Regions from separate parts of the Halobacillus shinanisalinarum genome, predicted to be linked through region 1. Evidence: a T-box and tRNA genes for the amino acid it is inferred to sense, from the RefSeq annotation. Region 1 holds a T-box; the other holds one or more tRNA genes.
What was found. The T-box of region 1 lies ahead of tyrS (tyrosine--tRNA ligase). A T-box ahead of a tRNA ligase gene usually reads a tRNA of that ligase, here a tRNA-Tyr.

Region 1 (14,621 bases):
CTTCAGCTTTTAACTGATATTGCTTAGCTTGTACATCATCTGGATAATATCCCACAGGAAGATCGGCAACAACAAAGTCAACCGGCTCCATTAAAAATGGGCGAAGACTGTCTTGGTGGAAAAACTCAATAGGATTCTCTTGTAAATTTGCATTGGCTACAGCTAACTGAATTAATGTATGATCCACTTCACTACCGTAGGCTGTAAGGCCCATCTCAAGCTGGTTCATTACTGAGGTCATTAAGTTCCCTGTACCAGCCGCAGGGTCAAACAGTTTCAGCTCTCCCTCCCCTTCAAATAGCTTTGAAGCAACATATCCCATAAACATGGCTACAGAATCAGGTGTTATCAGGTGTTGCTGCTGTGTTGCATCCTTCATTCCTTTTAAAATAGCAAGTTGTACGGCTTTACGTATTTCTTCCTTCTCGTAATCCCCTCTATTTATCTTCACTAGCTGATTTGTCAATTTAGTAGACAGTTGATCATCCACATCATCAAAAGGCTGCCCATTAAATAATGTATCCAACGTTTCAGCAACCGCTTCTAAATACGTAACATTCATATCCATTTCGATAATGGTAGCTGTCTCATCGATCCATTCATATAACTTTCCTACCTGCTCTTGTTTCATCATGATCCTCCTGTTTATTTCCGACCTTAATTTCATACAAAAAGAACGCATTGCTGTCGCGGTCCATGCGTTCTCATCCAAGCACTTGATTCTATTCATAACCATAACGAAAAATTGAACGGACTTCAACATCATCCATCCATTCATCCGGTCTTTTCAATTCAACTCCTCTATTACATTTCCTAGCTATTCATTCATCTACTATAGTGGTAAAATACATAATGAATTCCATTAAGGAGGCTTTCGTAATGTCCAATCAACGCAGAAATCTCTATTTTTATTATCATCCAAATAACAAATTGGAAGAAAAACTTGCACCCTTATATCAGCTCGCCCTTAAAAATGACTTTAACATTGTAGATGATTCCAAAGATGCAAATATTATTATATCTGTAGGAGGAGATGGCACATTCCTTCAAGCAGTTAGAAAAACAGGCTTCCGACAAGACTGCTTGTACGTTGGAATTAGGAGTAAAGATGAAGCTGGATTATACTGTGACTTTAACTTGGACAATTACAATGAAATGGTTGATTCCATGCTTAATGCCGAACTCGAGGTTCGCCGTTTTCCGGTTATTGAATCGACGGTGAATAATGAATCAAGCTATTGTTGTTTAAACGAGTGTAGCGTTCGCTCTACTCTTATTAAATCGATCGTAATCGATGTATTTATCGATGATACTTATTTTGAAACGTTCCGTGGTGACGGATTAATCGTTGCAACTCCAACGGGCAGCACGGGCTATAACAAATCTACAAAAGGCGCCGTTGTTGATCCGAAACTACCTTGCTTTCAGGTGAGCGAGCTTGCCTCACTAAATAATAATCGCTACCGTACACTCGGTTCTTCCTTTATTTTAGGCCCTGAGCGAACACTTAGATTGAGTGTTCGTCAAGACGGCAACGACTATCCAATTATCGGGATGGACAATGAAGCCTTCTCCATCCGCAACATCCAAGATATCACTGTAAATTTAAGCGATAAAGTGATTAAGACAGTGAAATTAAAAAACAACTCCTATTGGGAACGGGTTCAGCGCACCTTTTTATGAAAAAAATCTGTTCAAATGCGAAAGCCAGGCAATAGCCTGGCTTTCCTTATACTCGTTGGTACATGACCTCACCATCTACTACCGTCATCGTTACCATAGCATCTGCCAATTCGTGTGGCTTAAGGGCAAATAAATCACGATCCAAAATAGTAAAGTCAGCCACGAAATTTGTTTCAATTATTCCTTGCTCATGCTCTCTCCCGATAGCATAAGCACTCCCTTTTGTATATAAAGAAATGGCTTCATATACGGAGAGACGTTCTTCGGCCTGGTACACTTGATTGTCATAGCTTGCCCGGCGATCAACTGCCGCTCGTATCCCGAGCAGTGGATTTATTTCCTCAATTGGAGCATCCGATCCCCCCGCACAAACAATCCCAGCATCTAACAGCGTCTTCCAGGAGTAGGAGGTCTTTAAGCGGACATACCCAAGGCGATCCATTACCCAAGGAAAATCTGAAGCGACAAACGTAGGCTGGATATCAAGAATAACATTAAGTTTCTTTAATTTATCTATCAGTGCGGGACTTAAAATTTGAGCATGAATAATTCGATCCCTTTCACCTGTTTGAAGGGGGTATTCCTTAATAACATTAGCAATCGCCTCCGTTGCAGCATCCCCAATAGCATGTACAGCGATAGGCATGTTTCGTTTGCGTGCCTTAAGGACAACTTTTCTCAGCTGCTCCTCTGTATAGATAGCTACGCCTCGATTTCCCTCATCGTCAGCATAATCATCTGAGAGCCATGCAGTTCTACCGCCAAGGGCCCCATCGGTGAAAATTTTCACAGCGCCAAGCTCCACAAATTCCGTACCTTTCTTAAACCCTAAACCTTCTCCATCCATATCCTCTAGTACGCCATTATGCACGAGCAGGTGAGCCCGAAATTTCACATCATCGCCATTAATCACATCTGTAAAAGCATCAAAAGTCTTTTTAAAGCCGCCGTAATAATTAAGATCTTCACTATGACCTCCGACCAATCCGTGGGCATGCATATCACTGACGGCAAGCCCTGTCGCTTTTCTTAAGTATTCGGGGGTGACCTCAGGCATTGCCCGCTTAATTAAATCCTGTGCCTGATCATGAAAGTAGCCCATGGGTTCCTGTTGTTCATCACGTACAATCACACCACCTTGCGGATCAGGTGTATGTGCATTCACACCAGCAAGCTCCATTGCTTTGGAATTGGCTAGCAAAGCATGACGGCATACTCTAGTAAGCATGATCGGATGGTCCCTTGTCAATTCGTCTAACTCATTCTTATGTATGATGCGTTTATCTTCCCATTGATTTTCATTCCAGCCTTCACCAATAATCCATTCCCCTTTATCTAACTGTTCAGCATGAAGGCTTAAGGCTTGCTTCACCTCTTCAGCTGACTTCATAAAAGATAAATCAAGCCTCATCAGCCGTTCCCCATGGCCAATGATATGAAGGTGACTATCTGTAAAACCTGGGTACATCACGGCCCCTTTTAAATTGATTTCCTCTGTGATGGACTCCTGATAAGAAGCATAAAGATCTTGAGTCTGTCCTGTAGCTAGGATTATTCCACCATCAGATATGACAGCTTCAACCCATTCCCCATCCGTTTTCATTGTATATATTTTTCCACCATACCATAACTTCATTTGCCTTCCCCTTCCTATTAAATTTATTTTACAATACAGAATTTGACTCGAAAAGTAAGAAAGCTGTTTACGAGAATATATCGGAACACATAAATCTTATATTGCATACTTGATATCTAAGAGGCTACCCCTCGTAAAAAGCTCACGATGCAGCAGCAACGTGAGCCTCCCTAATTAAAGCAAATCCTCAAACTCATCTTTACTTTCTTTGTTACCATTTACTTCGATCATATATGATTGCTCAATAGCATCTGAAATATCCTGGTTAAAATCGACAGTGGATTCATAATAACTAGCTTTTTCCCTTGTGGGCTTGGTTTTCGGAGCTTTCGGTACAAAAATCGTGCAACAATCTTCATACGGAAGCACAGAAAGATCATACGTGTTAATCTTCCTTGAAATTTCAATGATTTCAAGTTTATCCATAGCTGCTAAAGGGCGAATAATAGGCAAATTAGTTACTTCATTAATGGCATTCATACTTTCCATCGTTTGACTTGCCACTTGACCGAGGCTTTCTCCGGTCGTCAAAGATAAAATTTCCTGTTGCTTAGCTATTTGCTCACTAATTCTCATCATCATTCTGCGCATAATTGTCATACTGTACCCTTCAGGTGTCTCGTTGTGAATTTTCTGTTGGATGGCTGTAAAAGGGATAATATGGACCTTTATTTTATTCCCATACTCGGAAAGTTCGCTCGCAAGGTCCAGTACCTTTTGCTTGGCACGTTCACTCGTATATGGGGGGAATGGAAATGAATTGCTTCAAGCTCCACGCCCCGTTTCATGGTCAAATATCCTGAAACTGGGCTATCGATACCACCTGAAAGAAGAAGCAGCGAATTACCAGTTGTTCCAACTGGAAGCCCGCCGGCACCCGGGTAATCCTGTGCAGTTATATAAGCAGCGTCATTTCGAACCTCTACTTTTAACTCGACATCCGGATGATGAACGTTAACGGTGACCCCTTCAGTATTTGAGAGTACATATCCGCCAATGATATGATTCAAGTCTTGCGAGCGGATCGAAAATTCCTTATCGGCTCGCTTAGCTGACACTTTAAATGTTCGCGCCTCAGGTGAATCTTGTAACGCAGCTAAGGCTGCCTGCTTTATTGCATCTGCATCTTTCTCCACTTTTATTGCAAAACTTAACGTATGGATTCCAAAGACTTGCTGACACTTATTCATTACTTGATAGGGATCTTCACCATTCAGAAGCACATACATTCGATCCCTTTTTTTAGAAACACGAACATTGTTGAATTCCTTCAACTTTTTTATTAAGTTACTCTGCAGTTTACGTTCAAAATACTTTCTGTTTTTCCCTTTTATAAACAATTCACCGTAGCGAATTAAAATGTGATCAAATTCCATAGTTACCTCCCCATCGATGTTTCTAAATGAATAATTGCTTCTTTAAGTGCTTGGATGAATTGATCAACTTCTGGCACTGTATTTTGATAGGACAAGCTAATTCTTAACGATGAAGTCGTTCGGGAAGAATCTAACTGACAAGCCTTCAAAACTGAACTTACATCTGGTTGCTTAGATGAGCAAGCTGATTTTGTAGAAATATAAATCTCTTCTTGGGCTAATGTATGGATGATCAGTTCTGGCTTAAATCCAGGTAGTGAAACATTTATGATGTGTGGAGCACTATTGACTGGAGAATTTATGAGCAATGAATCTATTTGACTAAGCTGGTGCCTTATATATTTTTGAAGGCTTATTAACTCAGGCAAGTGATTTTGCTCTTTATCCATGATTAACCGCAGTGCCTTAGCAAAGGCCGCAATCCCTGGCAAATTCTCCGTTCCAGCTCGTTTTCTATTCTCTTGACTGCCTCCATGCAGCAACGGAAACAAACTAACATTGTCCCGCACAAATAAAGCACCTGTGCCTTTTAATCCGTGAATTTTATGTCCAGAAACTGAGCACAAATCAGCGCCTGACTGCCTAACATTCATCGGTACTTTTCCAAGCCCTTGAACATGATCAACGTGAAAAAACAACTTCGGGAATTTTTGAGCGATCTTTCCAATTTCCTGAACGGGCTGGATCGTTCCAAGTTCATTATTAACTGACATGATGCTCAATAAGATAGTATCCTCACGTATTGCATTTTCAATATCGACAGGGTCGACATAACCTTCTTGATCTACTCCAAGATACGTCACCTCAAACCCAAGACTCTCAAGACTACGGAAAGCTTCTAGTACTGATGGATGCTCGATTTGTGTTGTAATCATGTGCTTTCCTCTATTTATATGCTGAAGAGCAATTCCTTTGATAGCCAAGTTGTTAGCTTCCGTACCTCCAGAAGTAAACAAGACTTCATTAGCTTTGACCCCTGTTATAGCAGCCACCATGTTCCGGGATTTTGTAAGCAATCTTTCTGCTTCACTTCCTAAGCGATGAATAGAAGAAGGGTTAGCATAATAGGTCTCCGCAGCCTTCATATAACTTTCCAGGACTTCTGGCAAAGGTTTCGTTGTCGCACTATTATCTAAATAAATCAATTCAGTGGCACCCCTTTTCTATGTTGGCAGTCCATTATAATATCATAACACGCCATGAAAATAAATAGTTGCATTTATAAACAAAGCTAGCATCCACTTGGATGCTAGCTTTGGTGTCTAATCTAGTTTAGATTAAGCGCATGAAGGAGAATGTCAATGCTTATCTTTCCATCTTCACTTAAACCTTCAACCCAATTTTTCGTTATCATGTTCGTCTCGATTACTAGATCCTCTGCCAGGCCATTTGTCTTCCCTGCTCCTCCGGTTAATGACACCAACTGATGGTCGCTTAATGCACGCTCGGTAAAAACTGGGATGACAGCCTGACTATGACTCTTGCTTTCCAGCTTATCCACAGGTTGGGGAGGAAATACAACTATGACTAATGACCAAACAGTAACTGTTACAGAGCCTAGAATAATGATCAGCCATTTCCTCACTGTTAACACATCCTAAACAGGTACTTGCTCTCCTTCCTCAATACGGCTAAAAGCATCAGGGTCAACTTCCTTTATTGCTGAACTAGCTTTTTCTAAAGCTTCCTCGTAGCGGTAAGATCTGAAGTCATTTTCAGCTTCAAGCAACTCTGCAGCTAATAAAGGATATTTACTACGATAGCGGTTTCCATATTGGATCAGACGTTCAACTAAATGGGCTTTCTTAATAAGTATTCCAGCATCTTGGTTAACCGCTTGTGTATGTTCGATTGCTACTTCAAGCTTATCATTCACTTGCGCCATGTCTAACGGCTGTAATTCGAGACTTTGAAACACATGATCAATATCTTCCCCGGCCTTTTGCATTTCTTCAAAAAAATAGACAGGAATGCCAGGTAAGTTACTTCGTTTCAATCGTCGATGTGTGTCAAGGATCAGCTGTTCCATTTCAGCTAACTTATTTTTAGCTTCCAGTTCATCTTTACGAAGGGTCTGCACCCGTTCGCTAAAACTCTTATGCTTAGCATTAAGCTCATCCAACTGTTCTTTAAAGTCCTCAAGCTCAACTCGAAGCTCCGAAAAAGAAGTCTTCCCATCCTCACGTTTCTTTTCGAAGTTCAGGTATTTTTTCTTTAAAAGTGTCATGGATTGATCTATTGTACGATGGGTTTCTAGATCCTCAGACTCCATTTGATAGGTTACTTGCAAATCGTCTAACTCCTGGTTTGTTTCTTGTAACAACGTATCCAACTCTTCAAGAGATGCTTGGAAGGTGGGGCGCTGTTTCTCAACAAACGTGTTAGCAAGAGCTTCTTGCTCTAGTGTTTGATAAATTTCCTGAATTCGTGTATCAATTTCCTCTATTAAAGAATGAATGCCTTCCTGGTCACCCTTTTCAAGAGCTTCCACACTCTTATTTAGTTGTTCTTGATAATCCTCTACTTCTGGTATAAAGCCGAGGTGCGAAACCCGGTAGCCTTCCTCGCCCATATCTTGCATACCAGCCAGTAACTCTGATAACTGTTCAGGGAGTTCCGTTTGGGTCTTCTTTAAAAGCTCAGGGAAGGATGCTACTTCTTCAGACAAAAGAACAAGCTTATCGCGGACCGATTGAACAAGATCATTTGCTTCCAAGTAATTCCCTTGCTCCACTTTCTCCTCGTACTTATTCAAATCACCTTCCAGCTCTTCAACTCTAGATTCAAACAATCGCACAGCCTTACCATATTGATGCCGGTTATGTATCAGCTTTTTCTTTAGATCTTTTAAATCTGGAGCCAAAGCTTCGATTTCTAAGCGACTGCTTTTCTCCGAATCTAACAGCACTTCTAACTCATTAAACATTTCTTCTATATCCTGCTCAATATCTTGCAGCTTTTTCTCCGTGTTGTTCAGCACTTTTTTCACACGTTTCATCCGATAACGGTCTGCTGCTTCTTCAGCATCAAACAGGTCTTCTTCTAGATCTGGAAGTTCTCTAGTTAAGATCTGGTCCCAGCGACTGCGCCACGTTTCAAAACGCTCCTGAGTTTGACCAGAGAGATTCAATGCTTTTACACGGGATAATTCTTCTGTTACATTACGATTCATGATGTCCATCTTCCATCCCTCTAAACGGTCGACTTCATCATATACTTTCTTTCGCCAGATCAATCCGAGGATGATCAGTGCAATCAGTACTAATATGCCCCCAATGAAGTACCTCATAAACAGCCTCCTTACAAAATACACGTTCACGGATCATTACGTTTTATTAAAATTAGTTATCTATTATGATACCATGGATATAATCATTTTGGCTAAAATATTTCAAATTTATTAACATATTGACAATTAATGCAAAGAAAGAAGGAGCAACTATATGATTGACGGCCATATTCATTCGCCTTACTGTCCGCACGGGACTTCTGACACCCTTGAATCTTACGTGGAACAAGCAATTAAAAGTGGCTACACATCAATGACTTTTACTGAGCATGCTCCCTTGCCTCCATCTTTTAATGATCCTGTACCGACCAGGGATAGTGGGATGAATCCCCGGCTTCTTGAGGCATATATAAATGATGTAAGTAAAGTGAAGAAAATTTATGAATCTGACATTGAGGTTAAAGTTGGACTAGAGGTTGACTATATTTCTGGTTTTGATGAAGAAACGAAGCATTTCTTAAATCAATACGGACGTTTTCTCGATGACAGCATTCTATCTGTTCATTTTTTACCTATAAAGAATAATTGGTACTGCATTGATTACAGTTCATCTGTGTATAAAGAAGCTATAGCAGCAAGCGGCAATATAAATAACTTATATCAGTTATATTTTGATACATTAGTTCAATCTGTCTCGGCTGACCTTGGAGTCTATAAGCCTGACAGAATTGGTCACATGACACTAATTAAAAAGTTCCAGCAGCTTTATGAACCGCCTGCAGAATGGGAGCAGATGGCCACCTTTTTTCTAGACTGTGCGAAAGAAGGTTCGATGACGCTAGATTATAATGGGGCAGGGATTAACAAAGAACATTGCAAAGAAGCCTATCCACCAACAAACATTGCTAGAAAGGCTTCTGCAAAGGGGATTCCTCTTATATACGGATCAGATGCACACAACAGCTTTGCAATCACACAAGGCTATCATGCACTTGATCCTTCTATTATACGCTAAAGACACGTTTTGCCTTTAACGCTTTACGATCCATCATAAGGGAACTGTACACATCAATAAAATGGGATATCGACGTGTCAGAGTGTAGCGACTCTTGAAATTCGAGTGGCATAACGAAAGGAGCATTTAGCAACCCCTTAAGCTGGACTAAGCACAATTTTTCTCTATATGTGATCTCAAGCTTGTTCGTTTTATTAAATAAAAGCTGTGTGAGCAAATGGTTTTCTTTAGCTAAATAGGTTACCAGCATTTCTCTAGCAAATACTGTATTCAATGTTAATTCTCGATTGACCAGACAAGAAAGTTGATAATGCTCCTGCTTATAATGTAAAATTCTTTTCACTAATGATTCTAAATTTTGTTCCAAATTCGTATTAACTTCTTGTTCAATCATTTCAAGATATGGTTCAAAATAATGAATAGCTAGTGATTCAAACAGCCCTTGCTTGCTTTTAAAATAGTAATGAATCAATGACACGTTTACCTTTGCACGATTGGCAATATCTCGAACGGATGTCCCGCTGAACCCCTGACTGTAAAATAATTGGCATGCGACATCTAACACCTTTTGTCTTGTTGCATTTTGACGGTTCATCATTGGATTCCTCCTTACTTAGAGGAATTCCCTATAAACGATGAATTCCCTCTAAAAATCGTACATCAATTACCGACATGACGGCAGGAATCCTGTCGAACAATATTTTTAAGGAGGCTTTATTATGTTTCAATCCACACAGTATAAAGGAACAAAAGAGGATCAATATCACATGCTTATCAAACAACTCGATGCTCTGCTTGATGGGGAGCCTGACGAAATAGCAAATCTCTCAAATGCATCTGCACTATTAAATCAATTTCTCGATAATGTCAATTGGGTTGGTTTTTATGTATGGAGGGAAAGCGAGCTTGTTTTAGGCCCTTTCCAGGGGCTTCCCGCCTGCGTACGTATTCCTGCTGGTAGAGGCGTCTGCGGAACAGCCGTTTCCGAGGGTACTTCCCAGCGAGTCCATGATGTGAATGCCTTTCCTGGCCACATTGCTTGTGATTCAGCTAGCCAATCGGAAGTCGTCGTTCCCATTTTCAAAGATGACCAAATATATGGGGTCCTTGACATTGACAGTCCTTCGGTCGGTAGGTTTGATGAGAAAGACGAAGAGTACCTAAACTTATTTGTTAAAACCCTTGAGAAGCATATTTGATAATCTTCCTTTGATAAGACAAAAAACGGAATAGAATATAGGAAGAAACGCTCTTTATTTCAGAGGCTACTGAAATTCAATATATGGTCGATGGGGCAATTAAAGTGGCTTCCGATTTTAGATACCCTAGGTTCGAAGCCACTTTAAGTTAACCCAGAGTATGAATCACCCCATGAGCTTCAAGATATAGGCATAAATGAACGGGAAATTTGTAAATACGCATATATGGCTTTAATTCGTGCATAAAACGCGTTAAATACGCAAATACCTCATTAAAACAAATGCCTTGCCAAAAGCAGGGCATTTTTTCAGTGGCCTCTTATTTCAGGAGCGGTTCTTCCATATTTCTCGAATGGGACAGACAGCTAAGTGAGCTGGTCCACTATTTATACCTATCCACGTTTAAGTTAGCTATTTCCATTAAATGAACGTTACAACCTTCACTCATAACAATATTTCCCCTTGACTTATGCCTTTTTAAAAACTATAATAGCCTTTGTGTAAAATAAACGGCAGCCTATGTGAATCCGGCGCCTGATTTCATTTTGTTCCTCGACTGATGAGGTGCATCGCGTAACTCTCTGCTGCTGGAGCGATGGTGCATGAAAACAAAATGTGCAGCGTTATGAGGAACACACACTGTTTTTATTTTATGCAAAATAAAATAAAAAAGGAGGAAATACCAATGGCACGTTATACAGGATCAACCTGGAAAAAATCACGTCGTTATGGCATTTCTTTAAGCGGAACTGGTAAGGAACTAGACAAGCGCCCTTACGCACCTGGACAGCATGGTCCAAATCAACGTAGAAAGCAATCTGAATACGGACTTCAGCTTCAAGAGAAACAGAAGCTTCGTTTCATGTATGGCTTAACTGAGCGTCAATTCCGTCGTTTATTTGAAGAAGGTGGAAACATGAAAGGGATTCACGGTGAGAACTTCATGATTCTTCTTGAATCTCGTTTAGACAACCTTGTTTACCGTCTTGGTCTAGCTCGTACGCGCCCACAAGCTCGTCAGCTAGTTAACCACGGTCATGTGACTGTTGACGGCGGACGCGTAGACATCCCATCTTACCGTGTAGCGCCAGGTCAAGTGATTGGCCTTCGTGAGAAATCACAAAACCTAGATATTGTACAGGAAGCTGTTGAAGTGAACAACTTCGTACCAGAGTATCTTACTTTCGATGCTGACAAGCAAGAAGGTTCTTACTCTCGTTACCCTGAACGTTCTGAACTTCCAGCTGAGATTAATGAAGCTCTAATCGTAGAGTTCTACTCTCGTTAATAGCTCCTTTGAGAAACCACCCTTAACTAGGGTGGTTTTTATTTGGAGAGGTATTGGAAATTACTTCCACCTCAAGTCATCCAAATTTTGGATGACTTGAGGTGGAAGGGAATGGTTATAAGCTAGAGATTCCTCTTCATCCTTAAAAACAAAAAGAGCCTCAGAAAGAGACTCTTTTGTTTTTAAACATATCGAATTAAAAAGTATTTCTTCTTCCCTCTGCGAATGATAGTAAATCGTTCTTCAATGCGATCCGCTTCGCTAATTATATGCTTTAAATCCTGATTTCTCTCTCCATTTATATAGACCGCTCCATTAGTGATATCTTCACGAGCCTGTCGTTTTGATGAAGAAATACCAGCTGTAACTAACAGTTCAATTAATGCTGGTTCTTTTTCTTCAGAATGATAAGCGGGGACATCCTTAAAGCCTTGTTCAATCTCATCTCCTGAAAGAGCCTTAATATCTCCACTAAATAAAGCTTCACTAATTCGTTCAGCTTGTTTTAATGCACCTTCATCATGTACGAGACGAGTCATTTCTTCAGCTAGACGCCGCTGAGCCACTCGTTTTTCCGGCTGTGTTTCCACTTCATTCTCAAGTTCTGCAATGTCTTCGTGGCTTAAGAATGTGAAGTACTTCAAGAATTGAATAACGTCACGGTCATCCGCATTAATCCAAAACTGGTAAAACTCGTACGGTGTAGTTTTCTCGGGATCTAACCAAATTGCTCCACCGGCAGTTTTCCCAAACTTTGAACCGTCTGCTTTTGTAATCAATGGCATTGTTAATCCGTAAGCTTCGACTTCTTTCTCTCCAGCTGCTGATCTGCGGATGTATTCAAGACCAGCGGTAATATTCCCCCACTGATCACTGCCCCCAATTTGCAATGTGCAATTTTCTTTCTCATGTAACTGTTGGAAATCGAGCGCCTGTAAGATCATGTAGCTGAATTCCGTAAAACTTATACCACTTTCAATTCGGGACTCCACAGAATCCTTAGCTAACATGTAGTTTATCCCAAAGTGTTTTCCAGTATCTCGCAGGAAATCAATGATTGTCATTTGTGAAAGCCACTCATGATTGTTTCTAGCAACAGCTGCATTTTCACCCTTATCAAAATTAAGTAGCTTAGCAAGTTGATTACTAAGTTTTTCACTATAGCCAAGCACAACTTCAGCCGAATTTAACTGACGTTCAGTAGATCGTCCGCTTGGATCTCCTATCATTCCCGTACCGCCGCCAACAAGTGCGATCGGACGATGTCCAGCCTCCTGAAATCGTTTCAATAATAATGCTGGTACTAGATGACCGATGTGTAGACTGTCCCCAGTCGGATCAAAACCACAGTACAGTGTCACTTGCTTTTCATTTAAATGCTTTCTTAATCCTTCTTCGTCAGTCATTTGATTAATTAGACCACGCTTTTCTAAGTCTGTTAAGATATCCAATCCTGAACACTCCTCGTTTTTCGAATTTAAAAAAATAAAAAAGACCTCTCCCCTAAAAAAGGGACGAGGTCTTTTCGCGGTACCACCCTTGTTGCACATGACATGCCACTCTCACTGATAACGGTTTAATCAACCGTCTTCTGGACTCGCCAGAAGATTGCTCCCGACCGTAATTCAAAAGTAAATGTATACTGACTCCCAGCAGCCGCCAGCTCTCTAAATATAGGGATTTACTCTTTACTTCAGCCATTCATCACACGAATATTTTAACTGTATTCCATTAATATCATACCCTACGGAAAAAGGCAATGGTAGATTCCTGTTTAGTTATGTCTCTAAAACAGCGAATATGTTATAATGTAGTTTGGAATTTAGGAGGTTTTTTATATATGGGGAACAAAAAAAGATTTGATTTTGCATCTCTTAAGTCTCTTTGGGAAAGAGGAGTAATTCAGAAGAATACACGGATCGGCTATGATGTGACTTGGAATATTATATTATTTTTTATCATTCTTGGTGTAGTAGGACTATTTTTCGCTGGCGGAGTCGGTGCCGGTTATTTTGCGTCACTCGTTAAGGACGAGCCTATGAGAAGTGAGGCTGAAATGCGGGAAAGTATTTACAACTACGAGGAAACATCTGAAATTTACTTTGATGGTGAAAACTTCTTAGGGAATATACAATCGAATCTATACAGAGAAGAAGTGACGCTTGATCAAATGAGTAAACACTTACGGCATGCCGTGATTGCTACAGAAGATGCTTACTTCAACACACACAAGGGCGTCGTACCTAAGGCTGTTATGCGAGCCGTTATGCAAGAGGTAACGAACGCATCCGTTAAAACGGGTGGTAGTACATTAACACAGCAACTTGTAAAAAACCAAATCCTCACAAATGAAGTGTCATTTGAACGTAAAGCAAAGGAAATGTTAATCGCACTAAGAGTAGAACGCTTTTTTGAAAAAGACGAAATTTTAGAAGCATACTTAAATATTGTTCCCTTCGGCCGTAATGCAAATGGCCAAAACATAGCAGGTGTTCAAACAGCAGCTGAGGGTATATTCGGCGTTAGTGCAAAAGAATTATCTATCCCTAAAGCAGCATTTATTGCAGGACTGCCGCAAAGTCCTTTTGCTTATACTCCATTTAAAAACAATGGAGAACCAAAAAGCGATGAAGCCCTTCAACCTGGAATTAACAGAATGAAGGAAGTTCTTAATAGAATGTATGAAGCTGATTACATCACGAAAGACCAGTACGAGAAAGCTCAGCAGTTCAATCTAGCAGAGAATCTAGCAGAGCCTACTAGTTCGTCACTAGAGAAATATCCTTTCTTAACAAATGAAATTCATAGACGTGCAAAGGAGATTATTGTCGAACAATTGGCTAAAGAAAACGGTGACACAATGGAAGACGTGGCGAATGATGAAGCACTAGCGGAAGAGTATAATGTGTTAGCAGAACGCCGTTTAAGTACTGGCGGGTTCAAGATTCATACAACGATAGATCAAGAGATTTTTGATGTTTTAAAAGAAGTGAAGAATAATTACAATAATTACCCAGGCAATAGAACAGTAACAGTTCCTGACCCTGAATCAGGGGAACCCGTTCAAAAGGTGATTCCTGCTCAAGTAGGAAGTACCGTAATTGAAAATTCTACAGGTAAAATTAAGGGCTTTATTGCAGGTCGTGATTTTGAACAATCACAAGTAAATCACGCTACAATTTCGAAACGCTCTAA
Region 2 (14,621 bases), 1.6 Mb from region 1:
CCTGTTTCCCATTGATCCTCCGCCCATTCGCTGGCAGACCAACTGTTAAACACACGGTCGTATACCCATTTTCAAAAACAGCCGCCGTACGTTCCAAGATCTCCTGACCAGGACGATCAATGGCAACAAGGCCGCTCTTTCCTGAACCATGCACATTGGGATTTGAATGCTGAATAACATTTGACACCTTCCTTGTCATCACATCTTCAGCAAACACCTTTCGCTTGTTCGTTGATGTCCATTCCTGATCAATCGTACGCGTTTTATTAGGAATGCGTACCCGTATTTTCGAAGGGGCCGCAAAAGGATCCCCTTGAACATAATCAATGAGCAATTCATACGATGGGAAAAAGTATCGTCCTTGCATTTGCTTATAACCTTTGTAGCTCTTACCATCTATTTGCTGCAGCAGATTTTTTAACTTTTTCATAGAACACCACTCCTCTATCCTCTATGTATCCTTTAGCCTTCAATAAAAAACGCAATGCTTCGTTACTTGAATAAACGAAACACTGCGTTGGTTCACATTGTATAAAAATAATGGCATACTACCTTATAGGCAGTTATGGAGCGGGTGAAGGGAATCGAACCCTCATCATCAGCTTGGAAGGCTGAGGTTTTACCACTAAACTACACCCGCATAATAGGGTTTCATTAGCTGCGTTTGGTCATGCCTCTTCCTCTAAAAGATTATTCTGGGAAGTAAGATCCGTCGAGGCAACTCGCAGTGAATTCGGGGAAGTTATGCTCGTGGCTGAGGTTTTACCACTAAACTACACCCGCATTTGATTTCGAAATCGTATTTTTTATTATAACAACCATACACAGCGTATGCAACACGAAATAATCGGTTTTTGTCGAATAATATCATTCATTTATTCTATTGTCTTACTATATTACTAGTATAGTAAGCATGCTCCCTTTTTATACGAGGACAGCAAAAATCATTAAGACCTTTTTTACCATCTAGAGAATTAAATCCTATAAGGGGGATCAGAATAGTGATAAATCTAGTGCTCGGAGTCGTTATGCTTTTTATCGTGGGACTATATTTGGGGAGCTATATATTTGATCCGAATAATGCTTTAGTCGTTTCATTGTCAAAAAAACAATTCATCATTTTGCTTATCGTATTTACCTTGATAACGGTGTACTTATTAGGAACAGGTATTTATCACAGCTTTTTAAAATAAAACAGTTGAATTGATTGGGAAGGAAACTTACGATAAGAAGAGTATATAATATGCGATATTTTAGAAAAGGTTGATGAAGCATTGAAGCAATTACAATTTAAGAATTATTGGGTCACTCGACTACTCGCCTCAGACCCCGGGCGAAAACGATTGAATCAAGCTGGCAAAGCCGTCATTAGTTTGATTTCTTCCGTATCATCAGTAATCCTCATTCTACGTATGTTAGGACAACCTCCCTTAACCCCAGCTATTGTCGCTGGTATCACAGGCATGCTTGGAATTATGACTGTGATGGATGATACAAGGAAGAAAAAGAAAATAACTACGCTGCTACTGGGGATATCTGCAAGTTTTGGAGTGACAGCAGGATCGTTATTAGCGTGGAATGTCTATCTTGTCTCAGGTTTGATGATCCTTATTATATTTAGTGCATTTTATTTTTCACGATTTGGGAGCCGTTATTTTTCACTCGGTATGATCGGATTTATGACTGTTTATTTTTCTTCCTTTTTAGGGCTTTCCCCTAGTCAGTTACCGTGGTTTTACATGGGCATTGCCTTAGGTGTAGCTTTCGCATACCTATATAATTTTATTATCTTCAAAGACTCTGCCCAGCTGTTAAAAAGAAGTATGCGTTCCTTTCATATCCAAGCAAACCTGACATTCGAATTACTGATTGAAACGATTCAAGATCCAGAAACAAGCGACCCGCGGATTAAAAAACTTCAGTATAATGTGAGCAAGCTCAGAGAGTATGCAAGTAACGTCGCAACAGATTTAAACGCTCAAGATGTAAAAGGAATTTGGCCAGGCCTCACGACATCACAGCTAAGGCTATACGTGTTTGATACGGCAATGCTGGTTGCGACGTTAGCTGAATCCTTGCACCAATTAAAGAAAGATGATGCATTCGAGGCAGATGAACTAAGAGAGTTGTTAATAAGGGTGATTACTTCTCTCCGTGAATCAGAAGTTCTAGCACAAAACTATGAGGAAGAAAACTTGGTGAAAGCCCAGAAAACATCAGATTCTTTACGTCAGATGATCAATGAGCTATTTTCGAAGCAAGATTCACACCCTGGAAGATGGCTCTACATCATACGTAGAATTGAATCGATCACTACACATGTGACAAACGGTGCGCTAGCCATACAACAATCCTTACACAAAGGACAACAATCGAAGGAAAATACGGAAGAAGATAGCAGCCAAGATGGAGACAATGAAGAAAAAGAAGAAGATCAAGGGTTAAAACCATCAACGAAAAAAGCCTATCAATCACTAATTGCCGGAACGATAGCGATCATTGTTGGTCATTTAATCTCACCTGTCCAGCCCTACTGGGTCCTGCTCACAACATTTATTGTGCAGCTCGGGACAGAGTCCGTTGGCCGAACCTACATGAAAGGCCTTCAACGTTCAGTGGGCACAGTCATTGGGGCTATGCTTGGATTTGTATTAGCTAAAGCCGTTTCAGGACACTCCGTATTGGAAATTATTCTTCTATTTGTTGTCATATTTTTAGCCTTTTATATATTTGCTGTCTCGTACACATTAATGAGTCTCTTTATTACCTTACTTATCGCCTTTATGTATGACCTTTTGCTGGGAGGGATAAGCTTCTCCTTATTAAGTGCCCGTGTCATTGATACCATCGCTGGTGCAGCGATCGCCTTAACCATTTCCGCGGTTATTTTTCCAACAAAAACGAAGGAAAAAGTATCGGAGGCTTTTACCGATTATCTTAATGAACTTAACTCATACGTTATCCAGTATATTCGAAGCTTCCGTGAAACCATGGATATAAAAGAGCTAGCCGATCACGCTTTTAAAATGGATGAAAAAGTTCAAGCCATTAAAGACGAATCAAAACCGATCCTCCAGCGTCCAGGGGCACTAAGACATCGGGAGCTCCCACGCTGGATAACCATTTTCACAGCCATAAACTATTATGCCAAACACTTAGTCGCATCATCCTATCAAAAGAACTTCACTTATCCTGATGAACTAGAGAAAGTCTTTCCGTCGATGGAAGATAAATTTAACCACAATATAGAAACATTAACCCATATGATTAAAACTGGTGAAGGTGCCGGTGTGATCTACAACATGGATAACGAGAGAAAGCACATCGAACGCTTCGCACCAGGACATAACGAGAACCAGGGGGACCTCATTCATCATCTTTACTATGTATGGCGGATAAACCAGTCCATTTTAATTTTAGGGAAAGAATTAGGTGCCGAAGAAAGGGATCGGTAAGAAAAACGAAAAAAGAACTGACGTCAAGTAAACGTCAGTTCTTTTTTATTTAAAAAAAATTAAAATTGCGATAACCACTGTTCCATTTTGCCCTCTTCATCAGCACTATGTAGAACATTACTAAAAGAGAGTTATTCCCCTCTTAACGTTTCAGTTACGTCCCAAACCTTGTCGTAACCATTATATGAATTTAAAGCTATATCAAGATCGTGAAACATACGATGAAGGTTTCTAACTGTACCTTTATCTTCACGTTCAAGAACTGAATTCGCAAGCCCTTCAATTTCTTGTAAATCGCTTTTTAAGGTTTCGGAAGTCACATTTGGCAGCAACTCTTCAACCTTTTTAAGAACCATTTCCGCTTTCGCTCGTTGATCGTTCCAACTTAAGTTTCCAATTCCACCAAAACCTGTTGTGTCATTATAAAAATCGTGGGTCGTGGAAACGAATTCGCCAACATCTTTGTTCTCCTTCCCAACTGTTGCTTGTGTTTGTTCGATCGTATTGGCTGAAACCTCCCCAGCTTTCGCCTCTTCCTGCGCCCCTTTCGTTTGGTTTGTATCGCTACTCGCTTCCTGTTGAAAAATTACATTTGCAACAATAAGGTAAACGAACACGCCAAGGACTAAAAACGCAACCGTTCCTAGTCCCCACATGATCTTCTTGAATAATGTATCAAACATAAAATCCCCTCGCTTTTCTTGTAACGTAATCGTAACATTGAAAGAAAATCATGTAAATTAATCCAGTAAAATATATATAATACATCATTAACAAGGAGTTCTTCATAACTGCTTCAACGGAGAAAAGATGTTTACTTTGACTCAACCCTATACCATATATAATGGGCCGTCATTAGTTAGCCATTCTCAATTTTACATACCCACTTATAGTAATATAAAACAATAAGTAATAAGAAAGGATTAACCAATACTGAATACCACAAATTCCACCACCCATGATTAAAATATCCCCACGGTTCAGGTAATAAGGTGATGGCTTCGTAAAATGTAATTCCTATGACCCAAAATAAAATGTAAAAAATACGTTTATACATTAATTGTCCAAATGGGTACCAGTTTAGAAAAATCATATTCACGGGAGGGATCAATATAAGTAATGCAGGGATTGATCGCCACTCTATAGATTTAGAAAAGTACCAATATCCTTGATACTTTGCATCAATATATATATCAACAATTATTTGAAATGCTATGGTAAACATCCATATATGAACAACTTGATTTTTAGTTAAACGATTATTTGTTCTAAATGCAAGAAAATTAAATACAAAGACCGCAATTATTAGCCCTAACATAATAAGGCTCCTTTTTAAAATAGCCTTCCACTCTATCCCTTAAATTAATCATTCGTTCTAGTAAAAGAACTTCCATAAATTAGTTGAAATTTTTAGGGAAGTTAGGTAATTATTTGGGGATTTAAAGTGATAAATCAAATATACAACTTTGTAAGGAATTTGAGGATAAACTTAAAACAGATTTAACGGAACAAGCTTAGGATTCTCCTAAGCAAAATTACTTGTCTTTATAATACTTAATTTAAATCAACTTAATACCTTTTATATCGTTGCTAATTGATTGGTGTGAGGTTCCTACCTATTATGGTGCGTCTATTTTTAGAACCACCCTATCCGTTCTAAAATTCTCATTTGGCTTTTGGTCTCCAACCATAAGGGTCATGTCTACTTCAAACCAACCTTGAACTGCTTGACCGCCACCTTGGCATTCTTTTGGTAGTAGTAGGTGGAGCGCTTGATGCCAACGATGTTCAGAACCTTCGTCATGGCATAGCCCTGAGCGATCCAGTAATCGGCTACTTCAATTTTTTCCGTGAATGAGGGCTTTTCTTTTACGAGATCCCCAGAACGTCGATTTCAAGATCCTTCTCACCCAGAAGTTTCTTTAAATGACCGATCTCTTCAGCCAGGTGTTTCGTGTCAATTGAATCTACTTGATCAAGAGACACATCCCCAAGTTTTCCTTTATGAAACTCCTGGCACCAATGATCTACCATATTAGCGCTTAGTTTATAAAGACGAGTGACTAGGCTTTTATTCGCGGTTTCTTCGGCTTCTTTGAAGACTTGTTGTTTGAGCGCTATCGTGTACTGATTGCGTTTCATTCAACTCATCCCCTTTCTATTTGTCAGAGTAGTAAGATTCCCACCCACTGTCCAACGTCAAAAAGGGACTTTTTAGAGAATTAAACTGCATTTATCTCATGATTAGTTTTGAATTATTGTACTTGTTAGCCAGGATATACCTCTGAATAACAACTTAAAAGGTAAGAGAAACAATTGGGGTATCCAAAGTATCCAAGACAGTATCAAATTCAATGCTTCTGATATATAATCGCCCCTCCTTAGCTTTTTTATCAGTCCTCTCCCTATTTCTTAAAACTTCATTAAACCCCATTTTTATACCCTCCCATACTATTCTTGAACCTTACGCTAACCTACTTCGTTTGTTAAATAATGATTACTAATATTCTAACATAAATTGTAAAACTCAATACCTTTTTCTTATGTAGGCTATCCCTAAATCAAAGAATACTGGGACGGTCTTAATTACATAAATCACAATATCATTAAATAAATTATCGCTTCATTGAATGATTCTGCATACGAATGAATTCGAACTTTTTCGGACAATGGATATTTCACGGTCATTAAGATTATTCTTACGTCTTGCCATAGCTTGCCTTCCTTCGGAGCTATTCGCACGATTAATACACATGATTAGAGACAATGGGTAAACACTAAAAATCTACGTATTTTAGCTAAAAAAGACAACAAAAAAAACGCTTCCCACAATGTGAGAAACGTTGATATTACAGTATATTCAAGACTAATTGACTTACTCTTAACGAAAATAAAATAATACCGGTGGTCGGGTTCGAACCGACACTCCGTGAGGAACACGATTTTGAGTCGTGCGCGTCTGCCAATTCCGCCACACCGGCATGGAGGCGGCAACCGGAATCGAACCGGTGATAGAGGAGTTGCAGTCCTCTGCCTTACCGCTTGGCTATGCCGCCGTTTTACATCCTATGCTAACCATCTCTTAGTTATGAATATAAAATGGAGCGGGAGACGGGATTCGAACCCGCGACCCCCACCTTGGCAAGGTGGTGTTCTACCACTGAACTACTCCCGCATCTGATGGCTGGGCCAGCTGGATTCGAACCAGCGCATGACGGTACCAAAAACCGTGGCCTTACCGCTTGGCTATGGCCCAACAGATTAATTTAAAAATGGGGCGACTAGTGGGATTTGAACCCACGCATGCCGGAACCACAATCCGGTGCGTTAACCCCTTCGCCATAGCCGCCATAATGTAAAAAGCAGGGGTAGTAGGAATTGAACCCACATTGGCGGTTTTGGAGACCGCAGTTTTACCATTAAACTATACCCCTATAAATGGTGGAGGGAGTAGGACTCGAACCTACGAACCCGATGGGAGCGGATTTACAGTCCGCCGCGTTTGGCCAACTTCGCTATCCCTCCATCACAATGACCAAATGGTGCCGGCCAGAGGACTTGAACCCCCAACCTACTGATTACAAATCAGTTGCTCTACCAGTTGAGCTAGGCCGGCTAGTGGAAAAAGGTGGCTCGGGACGGAATCGAACCGCCGACACACGGATTTTCAGTCCGTTGCTCTACCGACTGAGCTACCGAGCCAGATTTCTAATGATTTACGTGTATATGTAAACATGGCGGTCCGGACGGGACTCGAACCCGCGACCTCCTGCGTGACAGGCAGGCATTCTAACCAACTGAACTACCGGACCAAATTTGGTTGCGGGGACAGGATTTGAACCTGTGACCTCCGGGTTATGAGCCCGACGAGCTACCAGACTGCTCTACCCCGCGATAATGTGGAATTTCCACTAGAAAATAGATGGTGGAGGATGCAGGGCTCGAACCTGCGACCCCTTGCTTGTAAGGCAAGTGCTCTCCCAGCTGAGCTAATCCTCCAGCTATATAACTTACTAGATATGTAATGTATTAAGAAAATGATATATTTAATAATACTTTCACTAATAAGCTTTGGGAAGTTGGTGACCCGTACGGGATTCGAACCCGTGATACCGCCGTGAAAGGGCGGTGTCTTAACCACTTGACCAACGGGCCAATCGAAAACTTTCGTTATGTTCGATATGGCGGAGAGCGAGGGATTCGAACCCTCGAAACCGCGAAAACGGTTTACACGAATTCCAATCGTGCTCCTTCGGCCAGCTCGGACAGCTCTCCGTAATGGCTCCACCGGTAGGATTCGAACCTACGACCGATCGGTTAACAGCCGATTGCTCTACCACTGAGCTACGGTGGAATAATAATGAAACCTGGCAGCGTCCTACTCTCACGGGGATCGACCCGACTACCATCGGCGCTGAAGAGCTTAACTACTGTGTTCGGCATGGGAACAGGTGTGACCTCTTCGCCGTCGCCACCAGATCTCTTAATTCTCTTTTTTAAAGGACAAGATATATTATATTGCTCTTTAAAAGAAAAATCAAGGGTTTATGTAGAAGTTTTTGAAAACCCTCAAAACTGGATAAGACAGGCAAGACCAAACGATTCAATTTTGATATAGATAAGTCATCGATTGATTAGTATCCGTCAGCTTCACGTGTCACCACGCTTCGACCTCGGACCTATCGACCTCATCGTCTCTGAGGAATCTTACTTACTTGGCGTAAGGGGAAATCTCATCTCAAGGGGGGCTTCATGCTTAGATGCTTTCAGCACTTATCCCGTCCACACGTAGCTACCCAGCGATGCTCCTGGCGGAACAACTGGTACACCAGCGGTGTGTCCATCCCGGTCCTCTCGTACTAAGGACAGCTCCTTTCAGATTTCCAACGCCCACGACGGATAGGGACCGAACTGTCTCACGACGTTCTGAACCCAGCTCGCGTACCGCTTTAATGGGCGAACAGCCCAACCCTTGGGACCGACTACAGCCCCAGGATGCGATGAGCCGACATCGAGGTGCCAAACCTCCCCGTCGATGTGGACTCTTGGGGGAGATAAGCCTGTTATCCCCGGGGTAGCTTTTATCCGTTGAGCGACGGCCCTTCCATACGGTACCGCCGGATCACTAAGCCCGACTTTCGTCCCTGCTCGACTTGTAGGTCTCGCAGTCAAGCTCCCTTGTGCCTTTACACTCTGCGAATGATTTCCAACCATTCTGAGGGAACCTTTGGGCGCCTCCGTTACTCTTTAGGAGGCGACCGCCCCAGTCAAACTGCCCACCTGACACTGTCTCCGAACCGGATCACGGTCCTGGGTTAGAATGTCCGTACAGCCAGGGTGGTATCCCACCAGCGCCTCCACCGAAGCTAGCGCTCCGGCTTCTCAGGCTCCCACCTATCCTGTACAAGCTGTACCAACATTCAATATCAGGCTACAGTAAAGCTCCACGGGGTCTTTCCGTCCTGTCGCGGGTAATGCGCATCTTCACGCATAGTATAATTTCACCGGGTCTCTCGTTGAGACAGTGCCCAAGTCGTTGCACCTTTCGTGCGGGTCGGAACTTACCCGACAAGGAATTTCGCTACCTTAGGACCGTTATAGTTACGGCCGCCGTTTACTGGGGCTTCGGTTCAACGCTTCGCGCCAAGCGCTAACGCATCCCCTTAACCTTCCAGCACCGGGCAGGTGTCAGCCCCTATACTTCGCCTTACGGCTTCGCAGAGACCTGTGTTTTTGGTAAACAGTCGCTTGGGCCTTTTCACTGCGGCTCCTCGGCAGAGGAGCACCCCTTCTCCCGAAGTTACGGGGTCATTTTGCCGAGTTCCTTAACGAGAGTTCTCCCGCTCACCTTAGGATTCTCTCCTCGCCTACCTGTGTTGGTTTGCGGTACGGGCGCCTCTTTCCTCACTAGAGGATTTTCTTGGCAGTGTGAAATCAGGAGCTTCGGTACTCTAGTTCCCTCCCCATCACAGCTTGACGTTGCCGAGCGGATTTGCCTGTCTCGACCGTCTCACTGCTTGGACGCACACATCCAGTGGTGCGCTCTCCTTATCCTCCTGCGTCCCCCCGTCGTTCAAACGGAAAGGAGGCGGTACAGGAATATCAACCTGTTGGCCATCGCCTACGCCTTTCGGCCTCGGCTTAGGTCCCGACTAACCCTGAGAGGACGAGCCTTCCTCAGGAAACCTTGGGCTTTCGGTGAAAGAGATTCTCACTCTTTTTTCGCTACTCATACCGGCATTCTCACTTCTAAGCGCTCCACCAGTCCTTACGGTCTGACTTCGCAGCCCTTAGAACGCTCTCCTACCACTGATCCCTAAGGATCAATCCGCAGCTTCGGTGGTGTGTTTAGCCCCGGTATATTTTCGGCGCAGCGTCACTCGACCAGTGAGCTATTACGCACTCTTTCAATGATGGCTGCTTCTAAGCCAACATCCTGGTTGTCTAAGCAACGCCACATCCTTTTCCACTTAACACACACTTGGGGACCTTAGCTGGCGGTCTGGGCTGTTTCCCTTTCGACCATGAACCTTATCACCCATGGTCTGACTCCCAGAACAAAGTCGTTGGCATTCGGAGTTTGACTGAATTCGGTAACCCGGTAGGGGCCCCTCGTCCAATCAGTGCTCTACCTCCAAGACTTTCTATTCTGAGGCTAGCCCTAAAGCTATTTCGGAGAGAACCAGCTATCTCCGTGTTCGATTGGCATTTCACCCCTACCCACACCTCATCCCCGCAATTTTCAACTTGCGTGGGTTCGGGCCTCCAGTCAGTGTTACCTGACCTTCACCCTGGACATGGGTAGATCACACGGTTTCGGGTCTACGACCGCCTACTGCTTCGCCCTATTCAGACTCGCTTTCGCTGCGGCTCCGCTGCTTTAGCTTAACCTTGCAGACGGTCGTAACTCGCCGGTTCATTCTACAAAAGGCACGCCGTCACCCATCAATGGGCTCCGACTACTTGTAGGCGCACGGTTTCAGGATCTCTTTCACTCCCCTTCCGGGGTGCTTTTCACCTTTCCCTCACGGTACTGGTTCACTATCGGTTACTAGGGAGTATTTAGCCTTGGGAGATGGTCCTCCCGGATTCCGACGGAATTCCTCGTGTTCCGCCGTACTCAGGATCCACTCCGGAGAAAAGAAGATGTCGACTACAGGGCTCTTACCTGCTCTGGCTGATCGTTCCAGATCGATTCATCTATCCTCTTTTTTTGTAACTCCAAAGGAGTGTCCTACAACCCAGAAAGCAAGCTTTCTGGTTTGGGCTGTTTCCGTTTCGCTCGCCGCTACTTGGGAAATCGCGTTTGCTTTCTCTTCCTCCGGGTAATGAGATGTTTCAGTTCCCCGGGTCTGCCTTCCCTTACCTATGTATTCAGTAAAGGATCCTGCTCCATTACGAGCAGGGGGTTCCCCCATTCGGAAATCTTCGGTGCACAGCCTACTTACGGCTTCCCAAAGCATATCGGTGTTAGTCCCGTCCTTCATCGGCTCCTAGTACCAAGGCATCCACCGTGCGCCCTTATTCACTTAACTATTGTCGTCGTGAAAAGACGTTAAAAAATTGATGTTTGATGTCTTGTCATCCCGTGTCGATCTCTATCTAAAGAGGATCGTCACGTTCTGATTATCTTATCCAGTTTTCAAGGTTCACATTGAAAGATCGTTTGATCTCTCAAAACTGAACAACCAACCAGGTACGTCTTCCGTATGCGGCAGCTTCCCGACTTTCTCGAAAGAGAAAGAGGTCGCCTTGCATATGTCCTTAGAAAGGAGGTGATCCAGCCGCACCTTCCGATACGGCTACCTTGTTACGACTTCACCCCAATCATTGGCCCCACCTTCGGCGGCTGGCTCACATAATGTGTTACCTCACCGACTTCGGGTGTTGCCAACTCTCGTGGTGTGACGGGCGGTGTGTACAAGGCCCGGGAACGTATTCACCGCGGCATGCTGATCCGCGATTACTAGCGATTCCGGCTTCATGCAGGCGAGTTGCAGCCTGCAATCCGAACTGAGAATGGTTTTATGGGATTTGCTACACCTCGCGGCTTCGCTGCCCTTTGTACCATCCATTGTAGCACGTGTGTAGCCCAGGTCATAAGGGGCATGATGATTTGACGTCATCCCCGCCTTCCTCCGGTTTGTCACCGGCAGTCACCTTAGAGTGCCCAACTGAATGCTGGCAACTAAGATTAGGGGTTGCGCTCGTTGCGGGACTTAACCCAACATCTCACGACACGAGCTGACGACAACCATGCACCACCTGTCACTTGGTCCCCGAAGGGAAAACCCTATCTCTAGGGCGATCCAAGGATGTCAAGACCTGGTAAGGTTCTTCGCGTTGCTTCGAATTAAACCACATGCTCCACCGCTTGTGCGGGCCCCCGTCAATTCCTTTGAGTTTCAGCCTTGCGGCCGTACTCCCCAGGCGGAGTGCTTAATGCGTTAACTTCAGCACTAAGGGGTGGAAGCCCCCTAACACCTAGCACTCATCGTTTACGGCGTGGACTACCAGGGTATCTAATCCTGTTTGCTACCCACGCTTTCGCACCTCAGCGTCAGAAACAGACCAGAGAGTCGCCTTCGCCACTGGTGTTCCTCCACATATCTACGCATTTCACCGCTACACGTGGAATTCCACTCTCCTCTTCTGTCCTCAAGTTCCCCAGTTTCCAATGACCCTCCACGGTTGAGCCGTGGGCTTTCACATCAGACTTAAGGAACCGCCTGCGCGCGCTTTACGCCCAATAATTCCGGACAACGCTTGCCCCCTACGTATTACCGCGGCTGCTGGCACGTAGTTAGCCGGGGCTTCCTCGTTAGGTACCGTCAAGGTACCGCCCTGTTTGAACGGTACATGTTCTTCCCTAACAACAGAACTTTACGATCCGAAGACCTTCATCGTTCACGCGGCGTTGCTCCGTCAGACTTTCGTCCATTGCGGAAGATTCCCTACTGCTGCCTCCCGTAGGAGTCTGGGCCGTGTCTCAGTCCCAGTGTGGCCGATCACCCTCTCAGGTCGGCTACGCATCGTCGCCTTGGTGAGCCGTTACCTCACCAACTAGCTAATGCGCCGCGGGCCCATCTGTAAGTGATAGCTAGAAGCCATCTTTTACCTTCCTCTCATGCGAGATAAAGGATTACCCGGCATTAGCCCCGGTTTCCCGGAGTTATTCCGATCTTACAGGCAGGTTGCCCACGTGTTACTCACCCGTCCGCCGCTCATTCCACAGGCTTCACCCCCGAAGGGGATCCGCCTGCTTCCTGCGCTCGACTTGCATGTATTAGGCACGCCGCCAGCGTTCGTCCTGAGCCAGGATCAAACTCTCCATAAAAGTTAAAGTTTGACTTGCTCATTTGCACACCGAATGTGCTTGTTTCAAATTCTCTCTATTTAATAGAAAGAATAAATTGACGTACTGGTTGGTTCGTTCAGTTTTCAAAGATCAAAAGTTGTTCGCCGCTTCAAAACAGCGACCTAATTAATATATCATGGTGAGTAAGTTAAGTCAATAACTTTTTCCATGATTTCTTCTTAAATCTGTGCGTCTGCCGCGTTTGCTTTGTGCGACGTTTAATAATATATCATGCTTATAAAATATGAGTCAATACATTTCATCAAAAATTTATAAAAAGCTCCATTGAAATCAGTCAGGGAAACTCATTCATAATAAAAACCCTCTCTTACCTTTGATAAGAAAGGGTGAACATTCCCAGTTTAGGATTGGCTTATTGGAGCTGCTTGATACATTCGATGATAAATATTTGCACCTTTTGTTTCCTGTCGTACAACTTCAATGAGCCCTTTATCTACCAAGTACTCAACCATAGACGACAGATCAAGCGCATACTCTTGGATTTCTGGGTGGATCTTAAGCTCACCAAATGACCACGCTCCCTCCCTACTATCTATTAGCAAAAGCAAGTGTTTAGCACTTGTTCGAGATCTTACACTAATTGCATGTTCAACAGCAAGAATCATCAACTGAACCCTTTTATTGGTTTCCTCTTTACTTTCAATGAGCTCTTGGTAAAGCTTATATACTTCAGGTTCTATTCTTCTCACCTGATTCCATACGGTAACTTCTGGGTGGAATCCTTTCTCAATAATAGCTAATCTAGCTAGATAATGAAGAGAGTGAACCATTCGACTGAATGAGTCAAGGTATTGTTCCGATTCAAACAAATCTTTGGATTCACTATAGCTCCTTATTAATTTAGCAAACTCAATGGCTTTCTTTAAATCCCTTGTTCGTGTAGGGAAAGATCTTAAGCGTTCCTTTAAATCCGTTACATAGTCATTGCGTTCAAATACCACCGTTCCATTGATTACCCACTCCACTGCTCTTCGATAAGAGCTCGTATCGATCCACTTTTGCAAAAGGGTTTCGTCTACAATATGCATGGCGGCGGATTGGTCATCGAATTCGTAATGCTTTACATACCAAGGATCTTTTGCGTCCTTAACAATTATAAACAGGATGACATCAAAATTATCTGTTACAGGACTATTTGGTTTCTTTTTTTCTAATATGAGAATTCCCATTGTATTGGCCTGGCTCGCCCTTTCTTGATAAATCGGGCGCAGTATATCTTCCATTATTTATCCCCCATATCATTAATTGGTTCATTGTTTTATTCGATACTTTTTGGTGAAATCCTTTTTTCGAATTATATTTTAATAGGGGAAATATGCTATACTACGTCTGTAGAGTATGTAGGAGGGACTTAAGATGGCTTTAAAGTACAGCAGTAAAATTAATAAAATTCGTTCCTTTGCTTTTTGGTTAATATTCGCCGGCTTTGGTGTTATGTATATTGGTCTTTTGTTTAAAGAAACAGCATGGGCGATGGCTATCTTTATGATTTTAGGTATGGGATTCATCGGACTAAGTACAGTGGTGTATTTTTGGATTGGGATGTTATCGACGAGGACCATCCAAATTGTTTGTCCATCATGTGAAAAGCCCACCAAAATGCTAGGCCGGGTAGATGCCTGTATGCACTGTAAACAGCCGCTTACATTGGACAAGTCATTAGAAGGTAAAGAATTTGATGAAAAATATAATTCAAAACGTTATAAGAAACAAGAAGCTGAGCATCAATCATAAAAATACTTACACTAAAAAGGGACCTCGTGCATTCGGCAGAGGTTCCTTTTCTT

Region 2: it encodes a tRNA-Tyr, which carries the amino acid that the T-box ahead of tyrS (tyrosine--tRNA ligase) is inferred to sense. The anticodon was not compared.

The regions. Positions count from the first base shown of each region.
Region 1 covers NZ_CP095074.1:738,220-752,840, forward strand. Annotated here, with positions in the region: gene MUO14_RS03995 (class I SAM-dependent methyltransferase) at 1-631, opposite strand, end outside; gene MUO14_RS04000 (NAD kinase) at 880-1,683, shown strand; gene MUO14_RS04005 (amidohydrolase) at 1,730-3,319, opposite strand; partial or broken gene thiI (tRNA uracil 4-sulfurtransferase ThiI) at 3,494-4,695, opposite strand; gene MUO14_RS04015 (cysteine desulfurase family protein) at 4,698-5,840, opposite strand; gene MUO14_RS04020 (hypothetical protein) at 5,963-6,280, opposite strand; gene ezrA (septation ring formation regulator EzrA) at 6,293-7,984, opposite strand; gene hisJ (histidinol-phosphatase HisJ) at 8,139-8,939, shown strand; gene refZ (forespore capture DNA-binding protein RefZ) at 8,929-9,537, opposite strand; gene MUO14_RS04040 (GAF domain-containing protein) at 9,659-10,138, shown strand; gene rpsD (30S ribosomal protein S4) at 10,824-11,426, shown strand; gene tyrS (tyrosine--tRNA ligase) at 11,609-12,877, opposite strand; T-box leader at 12,934-13,140, opposite strand; gene MUO14_RS04055 (transglycosylase domain-containing protein) at 13,267-14,621, shown strand, end outside.
Region 2 covers NZ_CP095074.1:3,975,640-3,990,260, reverse strand. Annotated here, with positions in the region: gene MUO14_RS19785 (ABC-ATPase domain-containing protein) at 1-430, opposite strand, end outside; tRNA gene MUO14_RS19780 (tRNA-Gly) at 567-640, opposite strand; gene MUO14_RS19775 (hypothetical protein) at 1,002-1,193, shown strand; gene MUO14_RS19770 (FUSC family protein) at 1,275-3,455, shown strand; gene MUO14_RS19765 (hypothetical protein) at 3,587-4,138, opposite strand; gene MUO14_RS19760 (hypothetical protein) at 4,315-4,773, opposite strand; gene MUO14_RS19755 (helix-turn-helix domain-containing protein) at 5,325-5,597, opposite strand; gene MUO14_RS19750 (hypothetical protein) at 5,752-5,889, opposite strand; tRNA gene MUO14_RS19745 (tRNA-Leu) at 6,355-6,436, opposite strand; tRNA gene MUO14_RS19740 (tRNA-Cys) at 6,438-6,511, opposite strand; tRNA gene MUO14_RS19735 (tRNA-Gly) at 6,556-6,630, opposite strand; tRNA gene MUO14_RS19730 (tRNA-Gln) at 6,637-6,711, opposite strand; tRNA gene MUO14_RS19725 (tRNA-His) at 6,729-6,804, opposite strand; tRNA gene MUO14_RS19720 (tRNA-Trp) at 6,819-6,889, opposite strand; tRNA gene MUO14_RS19715 (tRNA-Tyr) at 6,895-6,980, opposite strand; tRNA gene MUO14_RS19710 (tRNA-Thr) at 6,996-7,071, opposite strand; tRNA gene MUO14_RS19705 (tRNA-Phe) at 7,085-7,157, opposite strand; tRNA gene MUO14_RS19700 (tRNA-Asp) at 7,191-7,267, opposite strand; tRNA gene MUO14_RS19695 (tRNA-Met) at 7,273-7,349, opposite strand; tRNA gene MUO14_RS19690 (tRNA-Val) at 7,379-7,454, opposite strand; tRNA gene MUO14_RS19685 (tRNA-Glu) at 7,536-7,610, opposite strand; tRNA gene MUO14_RS19680 (tRNA-Ser) at 7,638-7,730, opposite strand; tRNA gene MUO14_RS19675 (tRNA-Asn) at 7,735-7,809, opposite strand; rRNA gene rrf (5S ribosomal RNA) at 7,821-7,934, opposite strand; rRNA gene MUO14_RS19665 (23S ribosomal RNA) at 8,070-10,990, opposite strand; rRNA gene MUO14_RS19660 (16S ribosomal RNA) at 11,224-12,792, opposite strand; gene MUO14_RS19655 (nucleotidyltransferase-like protein) at 13,176-14,057, opposite strand; gene MUO14_RS19650 (YgzB family protein) at 14,191-14,568, shown strand.